DNA from 2 places in the Rhizobium sp. SJZ105 genome. Region 2 is predicted to be linked to the other one. Evidence: riboswitches for the same ligand, from Rfam matches in the RefSeq annotation. Region 2 holds a riboswitch; the other holds the start of a gene.
What was found. A riboswitch is a leader RNA that binds a small molecule or an ion and turns the genes downstream of it on or off. The one in region 2 is predicted to bind S-adenosylmethionine.

Region 1 (10,285 bases), on a different contig from region 2:
CTCTTCCATGGCTTCGAGCTTTTCGCGCAGCTTCGTCATTTCCTGCGCCAGCGTATTGAAGGTAGCCGGGTCCTTGGTGAACAGATTGGGATCGGCCATGCGCTGCTCACGCTTGGCGATTTCGCCCTGCGCCTTCTCCATCTCCTTTGGAAGGTTTTCGAGCGCAAATTTTTGCTTGAAGGAAAGCTTGCCCTTGGCCTTTGAAGGCTCCTGCGACGCGGAGGCGGAAGGGGCGGTCTTTGCCTTTTCCTGCTTCTCCGCCTTGCGCTTTTCTTCCGCAGCACCCTTGCGTTGCGCCATCATGTCCGAATAGCCGCCGGCATATTCGATCCAGCGTCCGTCCGGCTGGTCCGGATTGGCGGGCGCGATTGTGGAGGTGACGGTACGGTCGAGGAAATCGCGGTCGTGGCTGACGAGAATGACCGTGCCGGAAAAGCCCGCAACGATCTCCTGCAACAGATCGAGCGTTTCGATATCGAGATCGTTGGTCGGCTCGTCAAGGATCAGCAGGTTGGTAGGCCGCGCCAGAATGCGCGCAAGAATAAGACGGGCGCGCTCACCACCGGAGAGGTTGCGGATGGGCGTGCGGGCCTGTTCCGGCTGGAACAGGAAGTCCTTCATGTAACCCGTCACATGTTTCAACTCGCCATTGACCAGCAAATTGTCGCCGCGACCGTCGGTGAGGTAATGAGCGAGCGTATCGTTTGGATTGAGATCTTCACGCTTCTGGTCAAGTGTCGCGATTTCCAGATTGGTGCCGAGCTTTACCGTGCCGCTATCGGGCTGAAGCTGGCCGGTCAGCATCTTCAAAAGCGTTGTCTTGCCGGCACCGTTCGGCCCGACGAGACCGATGCAATCACCGCGATGCACCCGCAGCGAAAACGGCGCGATGATCACGCGCTCGCCGTAAGACTTGGTGATTGCGTCTGCCTCGATGACCAGTTTGCCGGATTCCCGCACCTCCGCAGCCGTCGCCTGCACGCTGCCCGGCGGTCCCTTGTGGCCGCGATAGTCCGCACGCATTGCCTGAAGCTCGCCCACGCGGCGCATGTTGCGCTTTCGTCTCGCGGTCACGCCGTAACGCATCCAGTGTTCTTCACGCTCGATGGCCTTGCCGAGCTTGTGCTGCTCCAGCTCTTCCTCTTCCAGCACCTTGTCGCGCCATTCCTCGAAATGCGCAAAACCGCGATTGAGACGACGGGACTGGCCGCGATCCAGCCACACGGTCGAGGTCGAAACCTTCTCCAGAAAACGCCTGTCGTGCGAGATCAGCACCAGCGCGCTACGCGTCTGCTGCAACTCGCCTTCAAGCCATTCGATGGTGGGCAAGTCCAGATGGTTGGTCGGCTCGTCCAGCATCAGAATATCGGGTTCAGGGGCCATGACGCGGGCAAGGGCCGCACGCCGCGCTTCGCCGCCGGACAGGCTATCCGGATGTTCCTGTCCCGTCAGGCCCAGATGCTCGAGAATATAGGTAACGCGATAGGGATCGTCGCCAGGTCCCAGTCCCGCCTCGGCATAGGCCTGCACGGTGTCGTAACCGGCAAAATCCGGCGCCTGTTCCAGATAACGGATGGTGGCGGAGGGGTGACGGAAAACCTCGCCCGACTGCGCCTCGACCAGACCGGCGGCGATCTTCATCAGGGTCGACTTGCCCGAACCGTTGCGTCCGACAAGGCAGATGCGGTCGCCCGGCTCCACCTGAAGATTGGCGCCGTCGAGCAGCGGGGTCACGCCGAAGGTCAGTTTGATGTCATCGAGTTTCAAAATTGGGGGTGCCAAGGCGTCAGGCTCCGGTCAGATCATAAGGGCGGGCGAGCACGATGGCTTTTCCGCTTTTCAGCGAGAAATGCACAGGGCCGCCATTCGCGACATTGGAAATAGTGCGGGAAGAGCCGAAAGCAAGCGGGAAATCCTTGAGAGGATAACGCACATTGCCGATATCGAGCCCCACAAGGTCGGTAAACCCGGCAACGGAAAACAGCGCACCGGGTGGCAGATCAAGATCGAACGAACCTGCCAGCAGCGGGCGGGCCTCCTCTTCGCCGGAGGTCAGCGTAACGTTGAGACCACGCTCAGTAAGCGCCACCGCGTAAAGGAGGTGCTGAAGTGCGTGGTCGCTTCTCGCTCCACCAAGCGCACCGGCAAGCACCAGAGAACGCGCGCCGCGGGCAAGGGCCTCCGACACCGCAATTTCACCATCGGTCACAGCCTTTGCAGCGGGATAGGGCTGTCGCACCACATCGGGCCAGGCGTCCAGCAGGTCCTTGTCGGTGGAATCGAAATCCCCCACCCAGAGCTCGGGTGTGAGCCCGAGCGGTGCGGCATGGCGCATGCCGCCATCGGCCGCAATCACACGGCTACCCTCAACCGCCGCTTTGAGGCGGTCGGTAACGGTGACATCGCCGCCAAGCAGAATGGTGAAGCGTTCTCTATCCATGCCCTGCCTTATCGCACCTCAGGCAAAAATGGAAAGGCAGAAACCCGATGAAATCAGCCGATATTGATTTTCGTCGGCTTCGGGATTATGAAACGCCTCAGTGGTGATTTGCCGACCGGCTTGCAGCCACTTTAAAGAAGTCGCTAAAGGGTCGAGGAAAAGGGTAATTTCCTGGGACCGGCTGCGATTTCGCTGCCGGTTTTTTTGTTTTCGCAACGTTCTTTACGTCATCCGAAAAGAGAGTTCGACATGCCGATCAAGATTCCCGATACGCTTCCCGCCTTCGACACCCTCGTTCATGAGGGCGTGCGGGTCATGACAGAAACGGCGGCCATCCGGCAGGATATCCGCCCGCTCCAGATCGGGCTTCTCAATCTCATGCCGAACAAGATCAAGACGGAAGTGCAGATGGCGCGCCTCGTCGGCGCATCGCCGCTGCAGGTGGAGTTTTCGCTGATCCGCATTGGCGGCCATCGTGCCAAGAATACGCCGGAAGAGCACCTTCTGTCCTTCTATGAGACATGGGAGGAAGTGCGCCACCGCAAGTTCGACGGTTTCATCATCACAGGCGCGCCCATCGAGATGCTTGACTATGAAGACGTGACCTACTGGAACGAGATGCAAAAGATTTTCGACTGGACGCAAACCAACGTCCATTCGACGCTGAACGTCTGCTGGGGCGCGATGGCCGCCATCTACCATTTCCATGGTGTGCCGAAATACGAACTGAAGGAAAAGGCTTTCGGTGTCTATCGTCACCGCAATCTCTGCCCCTCGTCGATATATCTCAACGGTTTTTCCGACGACTTTCAGGTTCCGGTCTCACGCTGGACGGAAGTGCGCCGCGCCGACATCGAAAAACACCCGGAACTCGAAATCCTGATGGAGTCAGAGGAAATGGGCGTATGTCTGGTGCATGAAAAAGAGGGCAACCGCCTCTATATGTTCAACCACGTCGAATATGATTCAACCTCGCTTTCGGATGAATATTTCCGCGATGTGAACTCGGGCGTCCCAATCAAGCTGCCGCATGATTATTTTCCGCACAATGATCCGGAGCTTGCCCCGCTCAACCGCTGGCGCAGCCATGCCCATCTGTTTTTCGGCAACTGGATCAACGAGATATATCAGACGACGCCTTATGACCTCGAAGCAATCGGCAAACTAGCGGCGTAAATTGCGGGATTGCGAATTGCCGGAAAATGACGCAACGTCCGCCGGCAATTCAAAGATATCGGGAGAATGACGCAATGAGCGACGCGGCGGCACGGGAGAATTTCGGTTTCACGGCAACCGGCGAAAAGGTTGAGCGCGTCACCATCTCGAAGGGCGGGCTGACGGCCAAGGTTATCACCTGGGGCGCCGTCATTCAGGACCTGCGCCTCGATGGGCACCAGCCGCCGCTCGTTCTCGGCTTCGATACATTCGAGGACTACAAATATTCATCCTATTTCGGCGCGACACCCGGCCGCAACGCCAACCGTATCGGTGACGGAAAATTCTCGATCGACGGGCACGAATACCAGCTGGAACTGAACGAAAAAGGCGTCAGCCACCTGCATGGCGGCAGCGACGGGATGGGCAAACGTAACTGGATGTTGATGGAACACGGCGAATGCCATGCAGTTCTGCAGATCATCGATCCCGACGGCCGCGCCGGTTATCCCGGCAATTGCACGGTGACCGCGACCTATACGATCCGCGACGGCGGCGTGCTTTCGGTGGTCTATGAAACGGTGACCGACCAACCGACCATCGCCAATATCTGCCAGCATTCCTATTTCAACCTCGACGGTGCTGATACCGCACTTGGACATGAGATCAGCATCGCCGCTGACTTTTATCTGCCAACCAACGACAAACAGATCCCGACAGGCGAAATCCGCTCCGTCGAAGGCACCGTCTTCGACCTGCGCCACCCGACGCCGATGCGGCGAACGGAGGATGGCGAGCAGGTGCTCTACGACCATAATTTCTGCCTTTCGCCCGAGCGTCGCGCCAAGCGCAAGGTTGCCCGCGCCTATTCGCCCGCCTCCGACATTGCCCTTGAGGTTCACACCACCGAACCCGGCGTGCAATTTTATTCAGCCTTCAAGCTGAATGTTCCCGTTCCGGGCCTCGATGGCCGCCACTATGGCCCCTTTGCAGGTTTTTGCCTGGAAACGCAGATATGGCCGGATGCCGTCAATCATCCCGATTTCCCCTACGCGATCCTGCGTCCCGGCGAGACCCTGCGTCAGGAAACCGACTATATTTTCAAGAAGGGTTGAGGCGGCGGGCTGGGCTCAGTCCAGCACGCATCCCACATAACCGCCCGATGCTCGGGCACGCCGTTCGATAAGGCCGGCAAGCCGTTGCAAACCACGCCCCGGCTTGCTGGCAACGCGATCGATGGGATTGGGTAGGGAAACGGCAAGCAGTGCCGCTTGGCGGGAGCTGAGCTTTGCCGCCGGTACCTTGAAATGGTGCTGTGCTGCGGCCTCGATGCCGTAAATGCCGGGTCCCCATTCGGCAACGTTGAGATAAATCTCCATCATCCGTTTTTTGGACCAGACGAAATCGGCAGCAATCGCCAGCGGCAACTCCAGCCCCTTGCGCAAAAACGAGCGGCCGTTCCAGAGGAACAGGTTCTTGGCCGTCTGCATGGGAATGGTGCTGGCGCCACGGGTGGACGCGCCTTCGAGCGCATTGTTGACGACGGACTGCATCTGGTTCCAGTCAACGCCGCCGTGGAAACAGAATTGTCCGTCCTCGGACATCATTACGGATTGCACAAGGCGCGGCGAAATATCCTCGAGCGGCACCCAGCGCCGGTCATAACCCTGAAGTGTCACCAGATCGGCAAGCATCAGCGTCGAGACCGGCCGCATGAAAGGCAGGGCATAAACCGGGATCAGCAGATAAGGCAGGATCAGCAACGCCAGCAAGGTCATGATGATACGCTTTGCCAACGTGCGAAAATCCACCTTCGGACTGCTCCGGTCTTCCGCCAGCACGGCGTAATCTGCGTCGCTTTCAGGCGTACTGCTCAATATTCGTCAAAGCCCCGCACCAATCGAAGCCTTTCATATTCCATTGCCGCCTTCAAGGCGAGTCCGGTCAAACAGTTGACCTCAGGAATCACGAAAAGGTTGCCTGGCCCCGCGCGCCATGCCAAAGAGCGCGGCATGGACGCTCAGATGACGAATTTCGAAACGAAGCTGCGCGATAACGCGGCACAGACCGAATCCCTGCTTGGTCGCCTGCTTTCCGCAGAGGCGTGTGCGGATGAGATTACGCGCCCGCAAAACCTGCTCGACGCCATGCGTCATGGTGTGCTGAACGGCGGCAAACGCCTGCGGCCCTTCCTCGTCATAGAAAGCACGGCCTTGCTCGGCGGAAATGCCGAAGCAGCCCATTATGTCGGCGCCGCGCTGGAATGCCTGCATTGTTACTCGCTGGTGCACGACGATCTGCCAGCGATGGATGACGACGACCTGCGCCGCGGCCAGCCGACAGTGCACCGCAAATTCGACGAGGCGACCGCCATTCTCGCAGGCGACAGCCTGCTGACACTCGCCTTCGATATTATCGCATCGGACGAAAATCCTCTTGAGGCAGACCGCAAGGCGGCTCTCGTGCTCTCGCTCGCCCGCGCCGCAGGCGTCGGCGGCATGGCGGGCGGTCAGGCGCTCGATCTGGCTGCGGAAAAGAACGCACCTGATGAGGCCGGCATTATTACATTGCAGGCTATGAAAACCGGTGCACTGCTGCGCTTCGCCTGCGAGGCAGGCGCGATCATCGCCGGCAGCGATGTTTCCGAAAGACAAAGACTGCGCCTCTTCGGTGAAAAGATCGGCCTTGCCTTCCAGCTTGCCGACGATCTCCTGGATCTGACCGCCGATGCCGCCACCATGGGCAAGGCAACCGGCAAGGATGCCGCACGCGGCAAGGGAACGCTGGTGGCACTACGCGGTGAAGACTGGGCGCGCCTCAAGCTTCAGGAACAGGTGGCGGAAGCCTCCGAACTTCTGGCCCCCTACGGCGAAAATGCCGCGATACTCATCGCGGCCGCCAGATTCATCGCCGAACGGAAAAGCTGAGCCGGTTTCCCGGCTCACCGTTTTTCAGCCAATCAGCCCTTGAGCGGCGAAATCAGCACTTCGACACGACGGTTCTGGGCGCGGCCATCCGGCGTTGCGTTCGAAGCGATCGGCTGCGAGGGGCCGAAGCCGAGCGTCGAAATACGGCGCTGGTCGACGCCGCGTGCGCCGAGATAGTTTGCAACAGACGCCGCACGACGCTCGGAAAGCGCCTGGTTGTGCTGCTGGCTGCCGGTGGAGTCGGTATGGCCGTTGATGTCGATGAGCGTGCGGTTGAACTTGTTCAGCACGATGGCGACGGAATCGAGTGTCTGATAGAAGGGCGGGATGACCTGATCCTGATCCGTCGCGAAGGTGATGTTCGACGGCATGTTGAGAACGATGCTGTCGCCACGGCGGCTAACGGAAACGCCAGTGCCCTGAAGCTGGGCGCGAAGCTCGGATTCCTGACCATCCATGTAATTGCCGATTGCGCCACCGGCGAGTGCACCGATGCCGGCGCCGATTAGGGCCGCGTTGCGGCGACCGACCGGCGAACCGCCGACAGCCAGACCACCGAGAGCACCGACGACAGCGCCGATACCAGCGCCGCCCGCCGTGTTCGACATCTTCTGCTCACCCGTATAGGGATCGGTGGTGGTGCACGCGGAAAGATAGGTCCCGCAAAGGGCAACGATCGCGATTTTTTTGATCATGTGTTTTGATGCTCCGAAGGGTTCAGGCGGTATGACAGTGGAATTTCGGCATTTTCACGGTAGTTTTTACTCCGCCGCATCTTTCCGGCCAAAACGCTTTTCGATGTAATCGATCACAAGCGCTTCAAAATCCGCGGCGATGTTGGGACCGCGCAGGGTGAGCGCCTTCTCGCCATCGATGAAGATCGGTGCAGCGGGGCTTTCGCCGGTTCCGGGCAGTGAAATGCCGATATCGGCATGTTTGCTTTCGCCGGGGCCATTAACGATGCAGCCCATGACAGCAACATTGAGCGCTTCCACACCGGGATACTTTTCACGCCAGATCGGCATGTTCTTGCGAATGTCATTCTGGATATTCTGGGCAAGTTCCTGAAAGACGGTAGAGGTGGTGCGCCCGCAGCCGGGACATGCCGCAACCACCGGAATGAACTGGCGGAAACCCATGACCTGCAGCAATTCCTGCGCCACCTGCACCTCGCGGGTGCGGTCGCCGTTCGGCTCCGGCGTCAGCGAGACGCGGATCGTGTCGCCAATACCGTGCTGCAGCACATAACCCATGGCGGCAGACGAGGCGACGATGCCCTTGGAACCCATGCCGGCTTCGGTAAGACCGAGATGCAGTGCATGGTTGGAGCGTTCCGACAGCATCGAATAAACGGCAATCAGGTCCTGTACCTGGCTGACCTTGGCAGACAGTATGATGCGGTTGCGCGGCAGGCCGATTTCTTCGGCAAGCTCTGCGGAAATGAGTGCCGACTGGACGATGGCTTCGCGGGTGACCTGACGGGCAGAGAGCGGAAAACCCTGCTCCTTGTTCTTGTCCATCAGCGTCGTCAGCAATTCCTGATCGAGCGACCCCCAGTTTACACCGATGCGAACCGGCTTGTCATAACGGATCGCCATTTCGACGATTTCGCCGAACTGCTTGTCCTTCTTGTCCTTGAAGCCGACATTGCCGGGATTGATGCGGTATTTCGCCAGTGCTTCGGCGCAGGCCGGATGATCGGCCAGAAGCTTGTGGCCGATATAGTGGAAATCGCCAATCAGCGGCACGTCCATGCCAAGGCGCAGCAGCCGCTCGCGGATTTTCGGCACAGCGGCAGCGCTCTCATCGCGATCGACGGTGATGCGCACCATTTCAGAACCAGCCTGGAAAAGTGCCGCCACCTGCTGCACGGTGGCGTCGATATCCGCCGTGTCGGTATTGGTCATGGATTGTACGACGACAGGCGCACCGCCACCCACGATGACGCCCCCTACGTCGACGGCAACGGATGCACGGCGGGGCTTTGGATCGTAATCGGCGTGTGACGTCATGGCGGTCTCTGGAGCTTGCGGCAAGGTCTGGCAATTGAGGTGAAACAAGGGGGCCTGCTTGTCAACACCCAACGCATAAGAGCTTCTACTTTACCGCAATCATGGCAAAATTCGAGACGCCTATTCCTTGCCCGCACCATCCGCATGCCGGGCGAGCCGCGAAAGCAGCAAAACCACCACATGCAACAACGGCAGAGCGAGAAATACGCTGGCAAGGCCGGTATGTTCGGCAATGAAGCCGATGGCCGAGGGTGCTACCAGAATCCCGGAATAACCCATGGTGGTGACGACCGACAGGCCGATGCCGGGTGCCAGTCCCGGCATGTTCCCCGCCGCCGAAAAGGCGATCGGCACCATGTTGGAAATACCGATGCCGGCAATCGCGAAGCCGATGATCACAAACGTGGAATTTCCCGCAAGACCCGCAATCAGAAGGCCCGCAATCGACATGACCGAGCAGAACCGCAGGGTATTGACCGCGCCGAACCGGTCGCGCACCAGATCGCCGGCAAAACGCATGGCCGCCATGGTCATGGAAAAGGCCGCGAATGCGAAACCGGACTGGGACACGGAAGCGCCGAGTTCATTGCGCAGATAAAGGGCACCCCAATCGAGGATCGCGCCTTCCGGAATCATCGAAAACAGCGCCATCAGACCGATAATCCACGGCAAGGGCGTCAGCGGCAAGCGACCTTTCGGACGCTCCTCCTCGGCATGCGGGCGATCCGCAAGAACGCGCGGCCAAGCGACGACGAGCAAAACAAGGGCGATGACCGTCAACGCGATCGCATGCCCCTGCACGCCAATGGCCGTGATGAGATAGCCGCCAAGACCGGCGCCGATCAGGCCGCCCAGGCTCCAAAAAGCATGGCACGACGACATGATGGCGCGGCGCATGTCACGCTCGACCGCCACCGCATTGGCGTTCATGGCGACATCCATCGCCCCTGTCAGCCCACCGAACAGGAAAACCGCAATCACACCTGCCCAGATCGTGTCTGCCCAGGAGATGAAAAGCAGTGTCGGCAAGAAAATAGCCGCACTCGCAAGGCTGACCGTTCGCGATCCGAAACGGGCGATCTGGGAACCGGCGATCGGCATGAAAACCAGCGAGCCGACGCCGAAAACCAGAATGATCAGGCCAAGCGCACTTTCACTGAGGGATAAGCGCGCCGCAAATTCCGGTATTTTGGGCGCCCACGATCCCATCATGAAACCGTTCATCAAAAACAGCAGGGATACACCGAGCCTGTGCCGCGTCAGATAGGACGAGCGCTTGACCGTCGGCGAAAATGTCGTGGGGCCGTTCATCGGTAATATCCTTCAGACTTGACCGTGAGAGAGTTGGACGGCGTCATCGCCGCCGAAATGAACTTGTACGCCTTTAGCCGATAGCGCCTCGACCAATGTGCGGTCGGCGTCATGTTCCAGCACCAGGGAAAGAGGCGGAGAAAAGTCGTGCACGTGAAACGCCGCCTTGTGGCCCAGCTTTTCCGTGGTGATGGCGGCAACAATCCGCTGGCTGGCGCTGCAGGCAAGCCGCTTGAACACGGCATCCTCGAAAATATCCGCCGACAGGCCGGTCTCCGCCGCAACACCGCAAACGCCAAGAATACACAGCTCGGGCCGCATCAGCTCAAGTTGCCGCAACGCCATGGCGTCGATGGCCGCACCGACGGCCGGATCGACCTTGCCGCCGATCATGATCAAATCGATATCGGCCCGCCCCGTTAGTTCAGCGGCAATAGCAG
Region 2 (10,285 bases):
AGGCGATCGTAACCATCGCCAAGCGTCAGCCGATGGCGGCAGACCTTCGCGAGATCATCGGCACCCTGCGTATCGCCGCCGATCTCGAACGCGTCGGCGATCTTGGCAAGAACACGGCCAAGCGCGTTATCGCTGTCGCCGGCACCGGCGTTCCGCGCAAGCTCGCCCGCGGCATCGAGCATCTGTCCGACCTGGCGCTGGTGCAGCTCAAGGAAGTCCTCGACGTCTATTCCACGCGTTCCGCCGAAAAGGCCAATGCGATCCGTGAACGCGACGAGGAAATCGATGCCATGTACACGTCGCTCTTCCGGGAGCTTCTGACCTACATGATGGAAGACCCGCGCAACATCACCACCTGCACGCATCTTCTGTTCTGCGCCAAGAACATCGAGCGTATCGGCGATCATGCGACCAATATCGCAGAGACGATCTATTACATGACCACCGGCAGCCAGCCGGAGGGCGAGCGTCCGAAGGACGACAGTTCCAACACGCTTGGTTCGGTGACCGAGTAACAGACAAGCAGAAGCTTGCGGAGTTCAGCATATGGTGCCCAAGATTGCAGTTGTGGAAGACGAGGAAGCGTTGAGCGTCCTGCTTCGTTACAATCTCGAGGCTGAGGGATACGACGTCGACACGATACCCCGTGGCGATGAGGCGGAAATCAGGCTGCAGGAGCGCATTCCGGATCTTCTCATCCTGGACTGGATGTTGCCCGGTGTCTCCGGTATCGAACTATGCCGGCGCTTGAGAATGCGGCCGGAAACAGAACGCCTGCCCATCATCATGCTGACGGCGCGTGGCGAAGAGAGCGAACGGGTTCGCGGTCTCGCTACCGGCGCTGACGATTATGTCGTCAAGCCGTTCTCGACGCCGGAACTCATGGCCCGGGTCAAGGCCATGTTGCGCCGGGCCCGTCCCGAGGTTCTGTCGTCGGTGCTCAAATGCGGCGATATCGAACTGGATCGCGAGACCCATCGCGTTCACCGCAAAAGCCGCGAAGTGCGCCTCGGCCCGACGGAATTCCGCTTGCTGGAATTCCTGATGACGTCGCCGGGTCGGGTGTTTTCCCGCTCGCAATTGCTGGATGGCGTCTGGGGTCATGATATCTATGTCGACGAGCGCACTGTCGATGTGCACGTCGGACGTCTGCGCAAGGCCCTGAATTTCTCGCACATGCAGGATGTCATCCGCACGGTGCGTGGCGCGGGATATTCTATGGAAGCCTGAGCGACGCGGAACCAGGTGGTTTCGCTGGCGAAGTAGTGCACCAAAAAATCAGGAAGCCCGAAATCTGAAACGATTTCGGGCTTTTTCAATATGAATATCCGCCAAACTCGATGCCATTGTCCGTTTTGACCGGAGGAGATCGGCGGCGCGTTGAGATCCGGATAGAAGGGTCACGCCCAATAGTAAGGGGAAAGGGTGTGGCCTGCCATCAAGTCGCCCCAGAAAGCGGCTTGATTTTTGTCATAAAAAAAACGGGCCCGAAGGCCCGTAATTTTTGAGTGCTGAATGCGTGCCGCAACACTCAAGCCTTGCGGCGCTCGCTCACCGGCTGGTAGGCGAGTTTCGCATGGAACTTGCAATAGGGCGAAGATTCCAGCGCTTCACAACCGCAGAAATGGAAGTCGTCCTTCAGCGGATCGCCAACCGGCCATTTGCAGGTGCGCTCGGTCAGTTCCGTCAGCGTCAGGCGACGGGAAATCGGCGTGACAACGTTCTTGGAAGGAACGTAATCGAGCACCTGCGCGGTCTCGATATCGATCTCCTCGTGCAGCGCCGTTGCCGCGTTCGAACGGGTGAGGATACGCGCCGGTGCCGCGTTGACGCGACCTGCGAAAGTCGTCGCGCGCGGGGCAGGGGCAGCTGTGCGCTTCGGCGCGGAGCGTGCCGAAGTCACTGGACCGCCAGCCTTGACGCGTCCCGGCAGATTGAGACGATGGACCTTGCCGATCACGGCATTACGGCTGACGCCGCCCAGCTGCGCTGCAATCTGGCTGGCGCTAAGGCCCTCGGACCACAATTTCTTGAGCTTTTCGACTCGTTCGTCTGTCCAGTTCATGCCGCTTCTCCGCTTGTCGCGTGTATTTTCGGCAGAATCCCTCTCCGTCTCGCGCGCATGCCGCAAGCGTGGTTTCCGCCTGATTTTCGGTGACTAGTTCCGCCGCAATGCAGTCTAGTAATTAGCGATTAACCTAGTGCCAGCCCGACTCCGTGGCAAGAGTCGCGGGAATCATCTGGAATCGATTTTCCGGTTTTCCCCAACTTGCTGGCGTATTGAGTCTGAAAGGCAACACCTTGGGGCTGGCCCGCCGCCGCATACTAGTGCTTGAGAAGCCCGGGAAACGCTGACTTTTGTTGACATCGGCAAACGAAGTGACAATAGTGCCCCTGCCGCCGCAAGGCGGCATTTTGATTTTCAGGCGAGGGATAACCCCGCAAGCCTATTGACAACAGTTTGACAGCGCATCTGCGCAAGGAGTGATACAGCCATGGCCGAAGCCGGCGCGCCATTGTTTGATACGTTTTCAAGAGCCCCCCTGCGCTTCGAGCGCGGTGAGGGTGTATGGCTGTTCACGGAAAGCGGCGAGCGATATCTGGATTTTGCGGCCGGTGTCGCTGTCAACTCGCTGGGCCACGCCCATCCTCACCTCGTTGATGCGATCAAGACGCAGGCCGAGAAGGTCTGGCACGTCTCGAACCTTTATGAAGTGCCGGGACAGGAAAAACTCGCCAGGCGCCTGACGGAAGCGACTTTCGCGGACAAGGTATTCTTCACAAATTCAGGCGCGGAAGCCCTGGAATGCGCCATCAAGACCGCCCGCCGTTATCACTATACCAAGGGCCATCCGGAGAAGTTCCGCATCGTGTCCTTCGAAGGCGCTTTCCATGGCCGTACACTGGCGACGATCGCCGCGGGTGGCCAGCAGAAATACCTCGAAGGTTTCGGTCCCAAGGTCGAAGGTTTCGATCAGGTTCCGTTCGGTGATGTCGATGCCCTCAAGGCCGTCATCACGGCTGAGACTGCAGCACTTCTGATCGAGCCCATCCAGGGCGAGGGCGGCATTCGCTCGCCCAGCAAGGAATTCCTGCAAATTCTGCGCGGATTGTGCGACGAGCACGGCCTGCTGCTGATTTTCGATGAGGTCCAGACGGGTGTCGGCCGCACAGGCAAGCTGTTTGCTTATGAACATACCGGTGTTGCGCCCGATATCATGGCGGTCGCCAAGGGTATCGGTGGCGGTTTCCCGCTCGGCGCATGCCTTGCCACGGCAGATGCCGCTTCCGGCATGATGGCGGGCGTACATGGCACCACCTATGGCGGCAACCCGCTGGCCATGGCAGTCGGCAATGCCGTGCTTGACGTCGTTCTCTCCGAAGGTTTTCTCGAGAAGGTCCGTGACGTCGCGCTGGTCTTCCGGCAGGGTCTGGCCTCGCTCAAGGACCGTTATCCTGACGTGATCGAGGAAATTCGCGGCGAAGGTCTGCTTCTGGGCATCAAGGCGAAGATTCCTTCGGGCGAATTGCTGCAGGCCATGCGCGCAGAGCATCTGCTTGGCGTTCCTGCGGGCGACAATGTCATCCGTCTTCTGCCGCCGCTCGTCACCACGGCGGAAGAGGCCCGTGAGGGTCTTGCACGTATCGACGCGGCTGCCGCCTCCCTGACGGTTGCGAAACAGGCAAAAAGCGCCTGAAAAAATCAAGAGCGGGCCTCTCTTCAGGGGCTCGCAAGCATGGGACAGATTAGAATGGGTTCACCAAAACATTTTCTGGACCTCTCGGCCGTCGGGTCGGAGGATCTGCGGACAATTCTTGATGATGCGCGCACGCGCAAGATTGCCACCAAAACCGGCACGGCGGAAAAGCCGCTTGCTGGCAAGATGCTGGCAATGATTTTCGAAAAACCGTCCACACGCACCCGCGTCTCCTTCGATGTCGGCATGCGCCAGCTCGGCGGTGAGACCCTGTTCCTGTCGGGCACGGAAATGCAGCTGGGCCGCGCGGAAACGATTGGCGATACGGCCAAGGTTTTGTCGCGCTATGTCGATGCCATCATGATCCGCACCACGGATCACTCGCGTCTGCTCGAGCTTGCCGAACACGCCACCGTGCCTGTTATCAATGGCCTGACGGACGACACGCATCCCTGCCAGATCATGGCGGATATATTGACGTTCGAAGAACATCGCGGCCCGGTCAAGGGCAAGACCATTGCCTGGACGGGTGACGGCAATAACGTGCTGCATTCGTTCGTGGAAGGCTCCGCCCGTTTCGGTTACCGCATGGCGATGGCAGTCCCGATGGGTTCGGAACCGCACGACAAGTTCCTGAACTGGGCACGCAACAATGGTGGCGAAATCTCGCTGTACCACGATGCCGACAAGGCAGTGGCGGGCGCTGATTGCGTCGTCACCGATACCTGGGTGTCCATGAACCAGGAACACAAGGCGCGCGGCCACAATATCTTCCAGCCTTATCAGGTCAATGAAGCGCTGATGGCGAAGGCCAACAAGGAAGCGCTGTTCATGCACTGCCTGCCGGCGCATCGCGGCGAGGAAGTAACGGATGCAGTGATCGACGGGCCGCAATCGGTGGTCTTCGACGAGGCGGAAAACCGGCTCCATGCGCAGAAGTCCATTATCGCATGGTGCATGGGCGTCATCTGACCGCTATCGGCCGGGTGCTTGAACTCGGCGATGCACATTCCCATCTGTGGGGCTTCGAAGACGCTCGTCGGCTTTTCGCTGGCGGGCCACCTCACGATTTGCACGATTTTCCCCGGAGGCGGTTTCGCTTCCCGGATCTCTGTGCGACAAGCTGAAAAAGTACATTTTAAAAGCCGGACTTTTGGACGGTAGCGGCGCAACGGCTGCGCCAAGGAGTTATGACATGGCAGATGTAACGGTTGAACTGGACAATCTCGATTTAGCTGGCGACGACAAGGTTGTGCCCTTTCAGGTCGAAGGTCTGGACGTGCGCGGTCGCGCCGTACAGGTCGGGCCGCTGTTGAATGCCATCCTCGAACGTCACGAATATCCCGAGATTGTCGCCCGCCTGCTCGCGGAAGCAACGGTTCTGACGGCGCTGATCGGCACATCCCTGAAATTTTCCGGCAAGCTGACTGTGCAGACCAAGGGCGACGGCCCGGTTGACCTTCTGGTGGCGGATTTCACCGCGCCCGAGAGCATGCGCGCTTATGCCCGTTTCGATGAGGAGCGGCTGGCGGAAGCTGTTGCTGCGGGGCAAACCTCGCCCGAACAACTGCTCGGAACCGGCATTCTGGCCTTCACCATCGATCAGGGCGTCGGCATGCAGCCTTATCAGGGCATCGTGCCGCTGGACGGTTCTTCGCTGGAAGAAATCGCCGGGGTTTATTTCCGTCAGTCGGAACAGCTTCCCACCCGCGTGCGCCTCGGCGTTGCCCAGTTCTTCGACCGTGACGGCGAAGGGAAGCCACGCCATAGCTGGCGTGCAGGCGGCGTGATTGCCCAGTTCCTGCCGCAGGCGCCCGAGCGTTTGCGCATGCGCGATCTCCATGGCGGTGACGGCGACGAGGGCGATTATGAAGTGGCGGAGGACGATGCCTGGACAGAGGCAGTGTCGCTGCTGAATACGGTGGATACCGACGAGCTGACCGATCCGCAGGTGCCAGTGGAGCGTCTGCTTTACAGGCTTTTCCACGAGAGCGGCGTTCGCATCTACGATCCGCAGGTCATTTTCGACCGTTGCAGCTGTTCACGGGACAAGATCAAGGGTGTGCTGTCCGGTTTCACCGCCGAAGAGATCAAGGCGAGTGAGCAAGACGGTGCGATTGCCGTGACGTGCGAGTTCTGCTCCACGACCTATCGCTACGATCTCAGCGAGTTTGAAAACGTCTGACGAGGAGAGCCGCGCTTGTGAATGGCGCGGCTTTTTTGTCAGTTCAGCACCCGCAACAGGCCGGGTGAATCCAGTGAAAAGGCGGGGATGGTGACATTGAACACCTCGCCTTTGTCCGTTTCCATTTCATAGTGGCCAAACATAAGGCCTGACGGCGTATCCAGCGGGCAGCCGGATGAATATTCGTAACTGTCGCCGGGGTTCAGATGCGGTTTTTCGCCGACGACACCCGGCCCGTAGACCTCATCCACCTGTCCGTTCTGGTCGGTGATGTGCCAATAGCGGTTGACGAGTGTTATCGGAACATCAGAATTGTTCGAGATCACGACTTTATAGCCCCAGACATAACGATCGTCATCCGGGTCGGACTGCTCCTCGAGATAATACGGATCGACCGTTACCTCGATATCCCTTGTCAGAGCACGATACATACGCGCCACACCTCGATATTTTCCCTGCTGCCATCATCCTACACTACAGGTTCTGGCTATCGTCAAGAAAATGAATGACTTGACGACCACGTGCATCTTCTGTTGCGCCGTTTTTTCACCGTTAGGGATAACGGTAAAGGTAAATATTGGTTGCCCGACGCGGGCTTTCACCCAGGCGGGATGCGTGCCATGGCCCGACGGGGAAGTCGGGCCATGGCGGTATGTCGACTGAATCCTTAAACTGAAACGGCCGCAAGACCCTTCGCCAGATCTTCCAGCAGATCGTCCGTATCTTCGATACCGCAGGAAAGACGCAAGGTCCCGCCGGAAATACCGAGTTCGGCACGCGCCTCGTCGGTCAGGTTCTTGTGCGTCGTGGTGCCAGGGTGGGTAATGAGGCTCTTGGCATCGCCGAGATTGTTGGAAATCTTCACGATATCAAGCGCGTTCTGCAGTGCGAATGCCGCTTCCTTGCCACCCTTCAGTTCGAAAGCCACGAGCGTCGAGCCGCCCGACATCTGCCGCGCGATGATGTCTGCCTGCGGATGGTCGGCGCGACCAGGATAGATCACTTTGGCAACCTTGCCGCTGTCGGCGAGGAAATCGGCGATCTTCGAGGCATTGGCCGTCTGCTGCTTGACACGCAGCGGCAGGGTTTCGATGCCCTTCAGCAGCGTCCAGGCATTGAACGGCGACATGGCTGGGCCGGTGTGGCGGAAATAGTCCTGCAGCTCTTCCTCAATCCACTTCTTGTCGGAAAGGATCACGCCGCCAAGGCAACGGCCCTGACCGTCAATGTGCTTCGTCGCCGAATAAACGACGATATGGGCGCCGAGTTCGAGTGGCTTCTGGAAAAGCGGTGTGGCGAAAACATTGTCGACAACCACTTTCGCGCCGATCTGGTTGGCGAGCTTCGCCACGCCGGCAATATCCACCACTTCGAGCGTCGGGTTGGTCGGGCTTTCGAGGAAAAACAGCTTGGTGTTCGGCTGGATCGCCTTTTCCCAATTGTTGAGATCGCGTCCGTCGATCAGCGTGCACTCGATGCCGTATTTGGGTGCAAGCGTTTCTACCACCCAACGGCAGGAGCCAAAAAGCGCGCGGGCAGCAACGATGTGATCGCCGGCACGCAGCTGGCACATGATGGCGGCTGTCACGGCGGCCATGCCGGAGGCAAGCGCACGGGCGTCTTCCGCACCTTCCAGCAGGCACATGCGCTTTTCGAACATGTCATTGGTCGGGCTTGCATAGCGGGCATAGATGAAGCCATCCGTTTCGCCCTTGAAGCGCGCTTCGGCGGCTTCGGAGTTTTCGTAAACGAAACCCTGGGTCAGATAGATCGCTTCCGACGTTTCACCATAGGGTGAGCGTAGCGTACCGCCGTGAACGAGCTGGGTTGCCGGGCGCCATTTATTGCTCATGTGATCACCTCAAAACAAAAAAACCGGTCGCAAAAGCAGACCGGTTCCTAGCACCCGGTCTTTTTAGCCACTTGTTTAACGTGGCTGCAAGCCGACCGGCCAAATCACCACGGGATAAGCTTGCCATACTGCCGTTACCGGCTTGCGTCAATGCTTTCCTTTTGGTTTTGTCGCCGTAAAAAGGAATGATGATCATGACCAGAACCACGGGCATTTTGGCGGATGGCGCGATCAGGGCGCTGTTTGCGGGCGGCAAGCTGAAAAGCGAGGCTGATCTCGATGTCGATCAGGTGCAACCCGCCAGCCTCGATCTGCGACTGGGCTCCAAAGCCTATCGCGTGCGCGCCAGTTTCATGCCCGGCCCCGGAACCCGAGTCATCGACAAGCTCAACCGCTTCAGCCTGCACGAGGTCGATCTGAGCGAGGGGGCGGTTCTGGAAACCGGTTGCGTCTACATCGTGCCCTTGATGGAGAGCCTGGAGCTGCCGGCGGATATGTCGGCTTCGGCCAATCCGAAAAGCTCGACGGGGCGTCTTGATATCTTCACCCGCGTCATGACCGACAATGCGCAGGAATTCGACAAGATACCTGCGGGCTATGCCGGCCCGCTATATCTGGAAATCAGCCCGCGCACCTTCCCGGTCGTCGTGCGCCGTGGCTCGCGCCTCTCGCAAATCCGTTTCCGCATCGGCCACTCGTTGCTCAACGAAGCCGAGCTTCTGAAATTGCACGAGACGGAGATGCTGGTCGCCAGCGAAACCCCTAATGTGACCGGCGGCGGCATCGCGCTTTCCATCGACCTTAAGGGTTTTGGCGAAAAAGGGCTGATCGGCTATCGCGGCAAGCATCACACAGCGGTGGTAGATGTCGACAAAAAGGCTCAGCACGATGTTCTCGATTTCTGGGAACCTCTATACGCCCGCGGCCGTGCCGAACTGATCCTCGATCCGGATGAGTTCTATATTCTCGTTTCGCGTGAAGCGGTGCATGTACCGCCACTTTATGCGGCCGAAATGACACCCTTCGATCCCTTGGTGGGCGAGTTCCGCGTGCATTATGCGGGCTTCTTCGATCCAGGCTTCGGCCATGCGCAGGCGGGCGGCACGGGCAGCCGCGCCGTTCTCGAGGTGCGCAGCCACGAGGTGCCCTTCATCCTCGAACACGGCCAGATCGTCGGCCGGCTGGTTTACGAGCACATGTTGCAAAAACCTGATGGCCTCTACGGTAGCGGCCTTGGCTCCAACTATCAGGCGCAGGGCCTGAAGCTCTCCAAGCATTTCCGCGCGGAGTAATGATCCTGTCGGGTGCTTGACACCCGATAAGAACTGTCCGATGTCTTGTGCGCGGCGCGGGTGTAGCTCAATGGTAGAGCAGCAGCTTCCCAAGCTGAATACGAGGGTTCGATTCCCTTCACCCGCTCCACCTTATTTCTCAGGGCTTTTGGCAATTTCGTACGCTATAAAAATTCGTGAGTTTTACAGGTCGTTTTACGGATGCGGTTCTTGGTTTGTGCGTTCAAACGGTGGCACTTTTATTTTAGATTTTTGATCCTATCTATTAAAGCAGGTCGCGATGGCGTTCGGCGCGCGTTGCAAATGTTTGCAATTATTTGAAACCATGTGTCGTGATTGCCGTTTGCCGCGTGCAGTGTTGCAACAGTTCGAATTAAAATTTGGAAATGTTTTTTGCGTAAGCGTCGCGCAATTTTGCAAGCTTATGTTAATTCAGCGCAATTCCAAATTAACGAACCGGCGGAGGTTTTAATTGCAAAGTCAACCCCCTCTAGCCAAACACTCGTGCAGCTGGTAAGTTCTAATTAACTTCTCTGTTGCATCTTGACAATGAGAATAAGGTGTGTTGGTTCGCGCCTGCGAATCTTAAATCTGACGCATTCATGTGGGACTATGCGTCGTAACCATAAGGAGGTCAAAATGACCAAGAGCGAAGACAGACTACTCTCGCTCCTCTTCGAGGAGGGAAGGGTGCTCGATAACCTGAAGTTCTTCCCCGGCGAAGAGTGCGCCTCCTCGGAAGAACTCTTTGATGAGGCATTTCTTGCTATCTCTGAAGTAACTTCGGGGAAAAGCAAGATTGTAATGCCAATGGCGGCTAGTGAAAAAGTTGCGCACGCTGACTTCGTGGCTAGCCTTTAAAGTTTTTTTTGGTATTTAGAAAAGTCCGGGCTGTTGCCCGGGCTTTTTTTATGGGGAATCGATGTCGATCGTAAAAATTATTCGGCACTTTGAGGGCCTAGGACGCGCTCCAGTGCAGATTCCAGATATCCTAAAACAAATACAAGCCGTCACTCTTGATGAGCGAGTAGAGATACATGGATACGACCGACCGGCTAATAAGCTACGTGGATTTCACTACCGTTACCATATCGAACCGCTCAAAGATTCTGCACTGATGCCTGAACGCGTAGCAGTTGCAGCTTATAGCGTTCAGCAGGCGAATGAGTGGCAACGATTGGTGTGTGCCAAGGAACTCGTTCATATTTTTGACCGCGATCCGATCAAAACGAGTTCGAAGCTGGAGGTTGTGAGGCTA

Region 1: linked by a shared signal. The riboswitch ahead of metA (homoserine O-acetyltransferase MetA) and the one ahead of FB593_RS07435 (O-succinylhomoserine sulfhydrylase) in region 2 are both predicted to bind S-adenosylmethionine.

Annotation. Positions count from the first base shown of each region.
Region 1 covers NZ_VIUP01000004.1:187,060-197,344, reverse strand. Annotated here, with positions in the region: gene FB593_RS15775 (ABC-F family ATP-binding cassette domain-containing protein) at 1-1,782, opposite strand, end outside; gene FB593_RS15770 (thiamine diphosphokinase) at 1,787-2,440, opposite strand; SAM riboswitch at 2,531-2,607, shown strand; gene metA (homoserine O-acetyltransferase MetA) at 2,690-3,616, shown strand; gene FB593_RS15760 (aldose epimerase family protein) at 3,691-4,710, shown strand; gene mtgA (monofunctional biosynthetic peptidoglycan transglycosylase) at 4,726-5,472, opposite strand; gene FB593_RS15750 (polyprenyl synthetase family protein) at 5,608-6,522, shown strand; gene FB593_RS15745 (OmpA family protein) at 6,555-7,217, opposite strand; gene ispG (flavodoxin-dependent (E)-4-hydroxy-3-methylbut-2-enyl-diphosphate synthase) at 7,284-8,534, opposite strand; gene FB593_RS15735 (MFS transporter) at 8,655-9,845, opposite strand; gene FB593_RS15730 (DeoR/GlpR family DNA-binding transcription regulator) at 9,858-10,285, opposite strand, start outside.
Region 2 covers NZ_VIUP01000001.1:1,465,935-1,476,219, reverse strand. Annotated here, with positions in the region: gene phoU (phosphate signaling complex protein PhoU) at 1-515, shown strand, start outside; gene phoB (phosphate regulon transcriptional regulator PhoB) at 547-1,230, shown strand; gene FB593_RS07465 (GcrA family cell cycle regulator) at 1,532-2,065, opposite strand; gene FB593_RS07455 (aspartate aminotransferase family protein) at 2,496-3,698, shown strand; gene argF (ornithine carbamoyltransferase) at 3,753-4,670, shown strand; gene FB593_RS07445 (Hsp33 family molecular chaperone) at 4,894-5,883, shown strand; gene apaG (Co2+/Mg2+ efflux protein ApaG) at 5,922-6,314, opposite strand; gene FB593_RS07435 (O-succinylhomoserine sulfhydrylase) at 6,551-7,735, opposite strand; SAM riboswitch at 7,778-7,856, opposite strand; gene FB593_RS07430 (2'-deoxycytidine 5'-triphosphate deaminase) at 7,930-9,027, shown strand; tRNA gene FB593_RS07425 (tRNA-Gly) at 9,084-9,157, shown strand; gene FB593_RS07420 (hypothetical protein) at 9,667-9,888, shown strand; gene FB593_RS07415 (hypothetical protein) at 9,950-10,285, shown strand, end outside.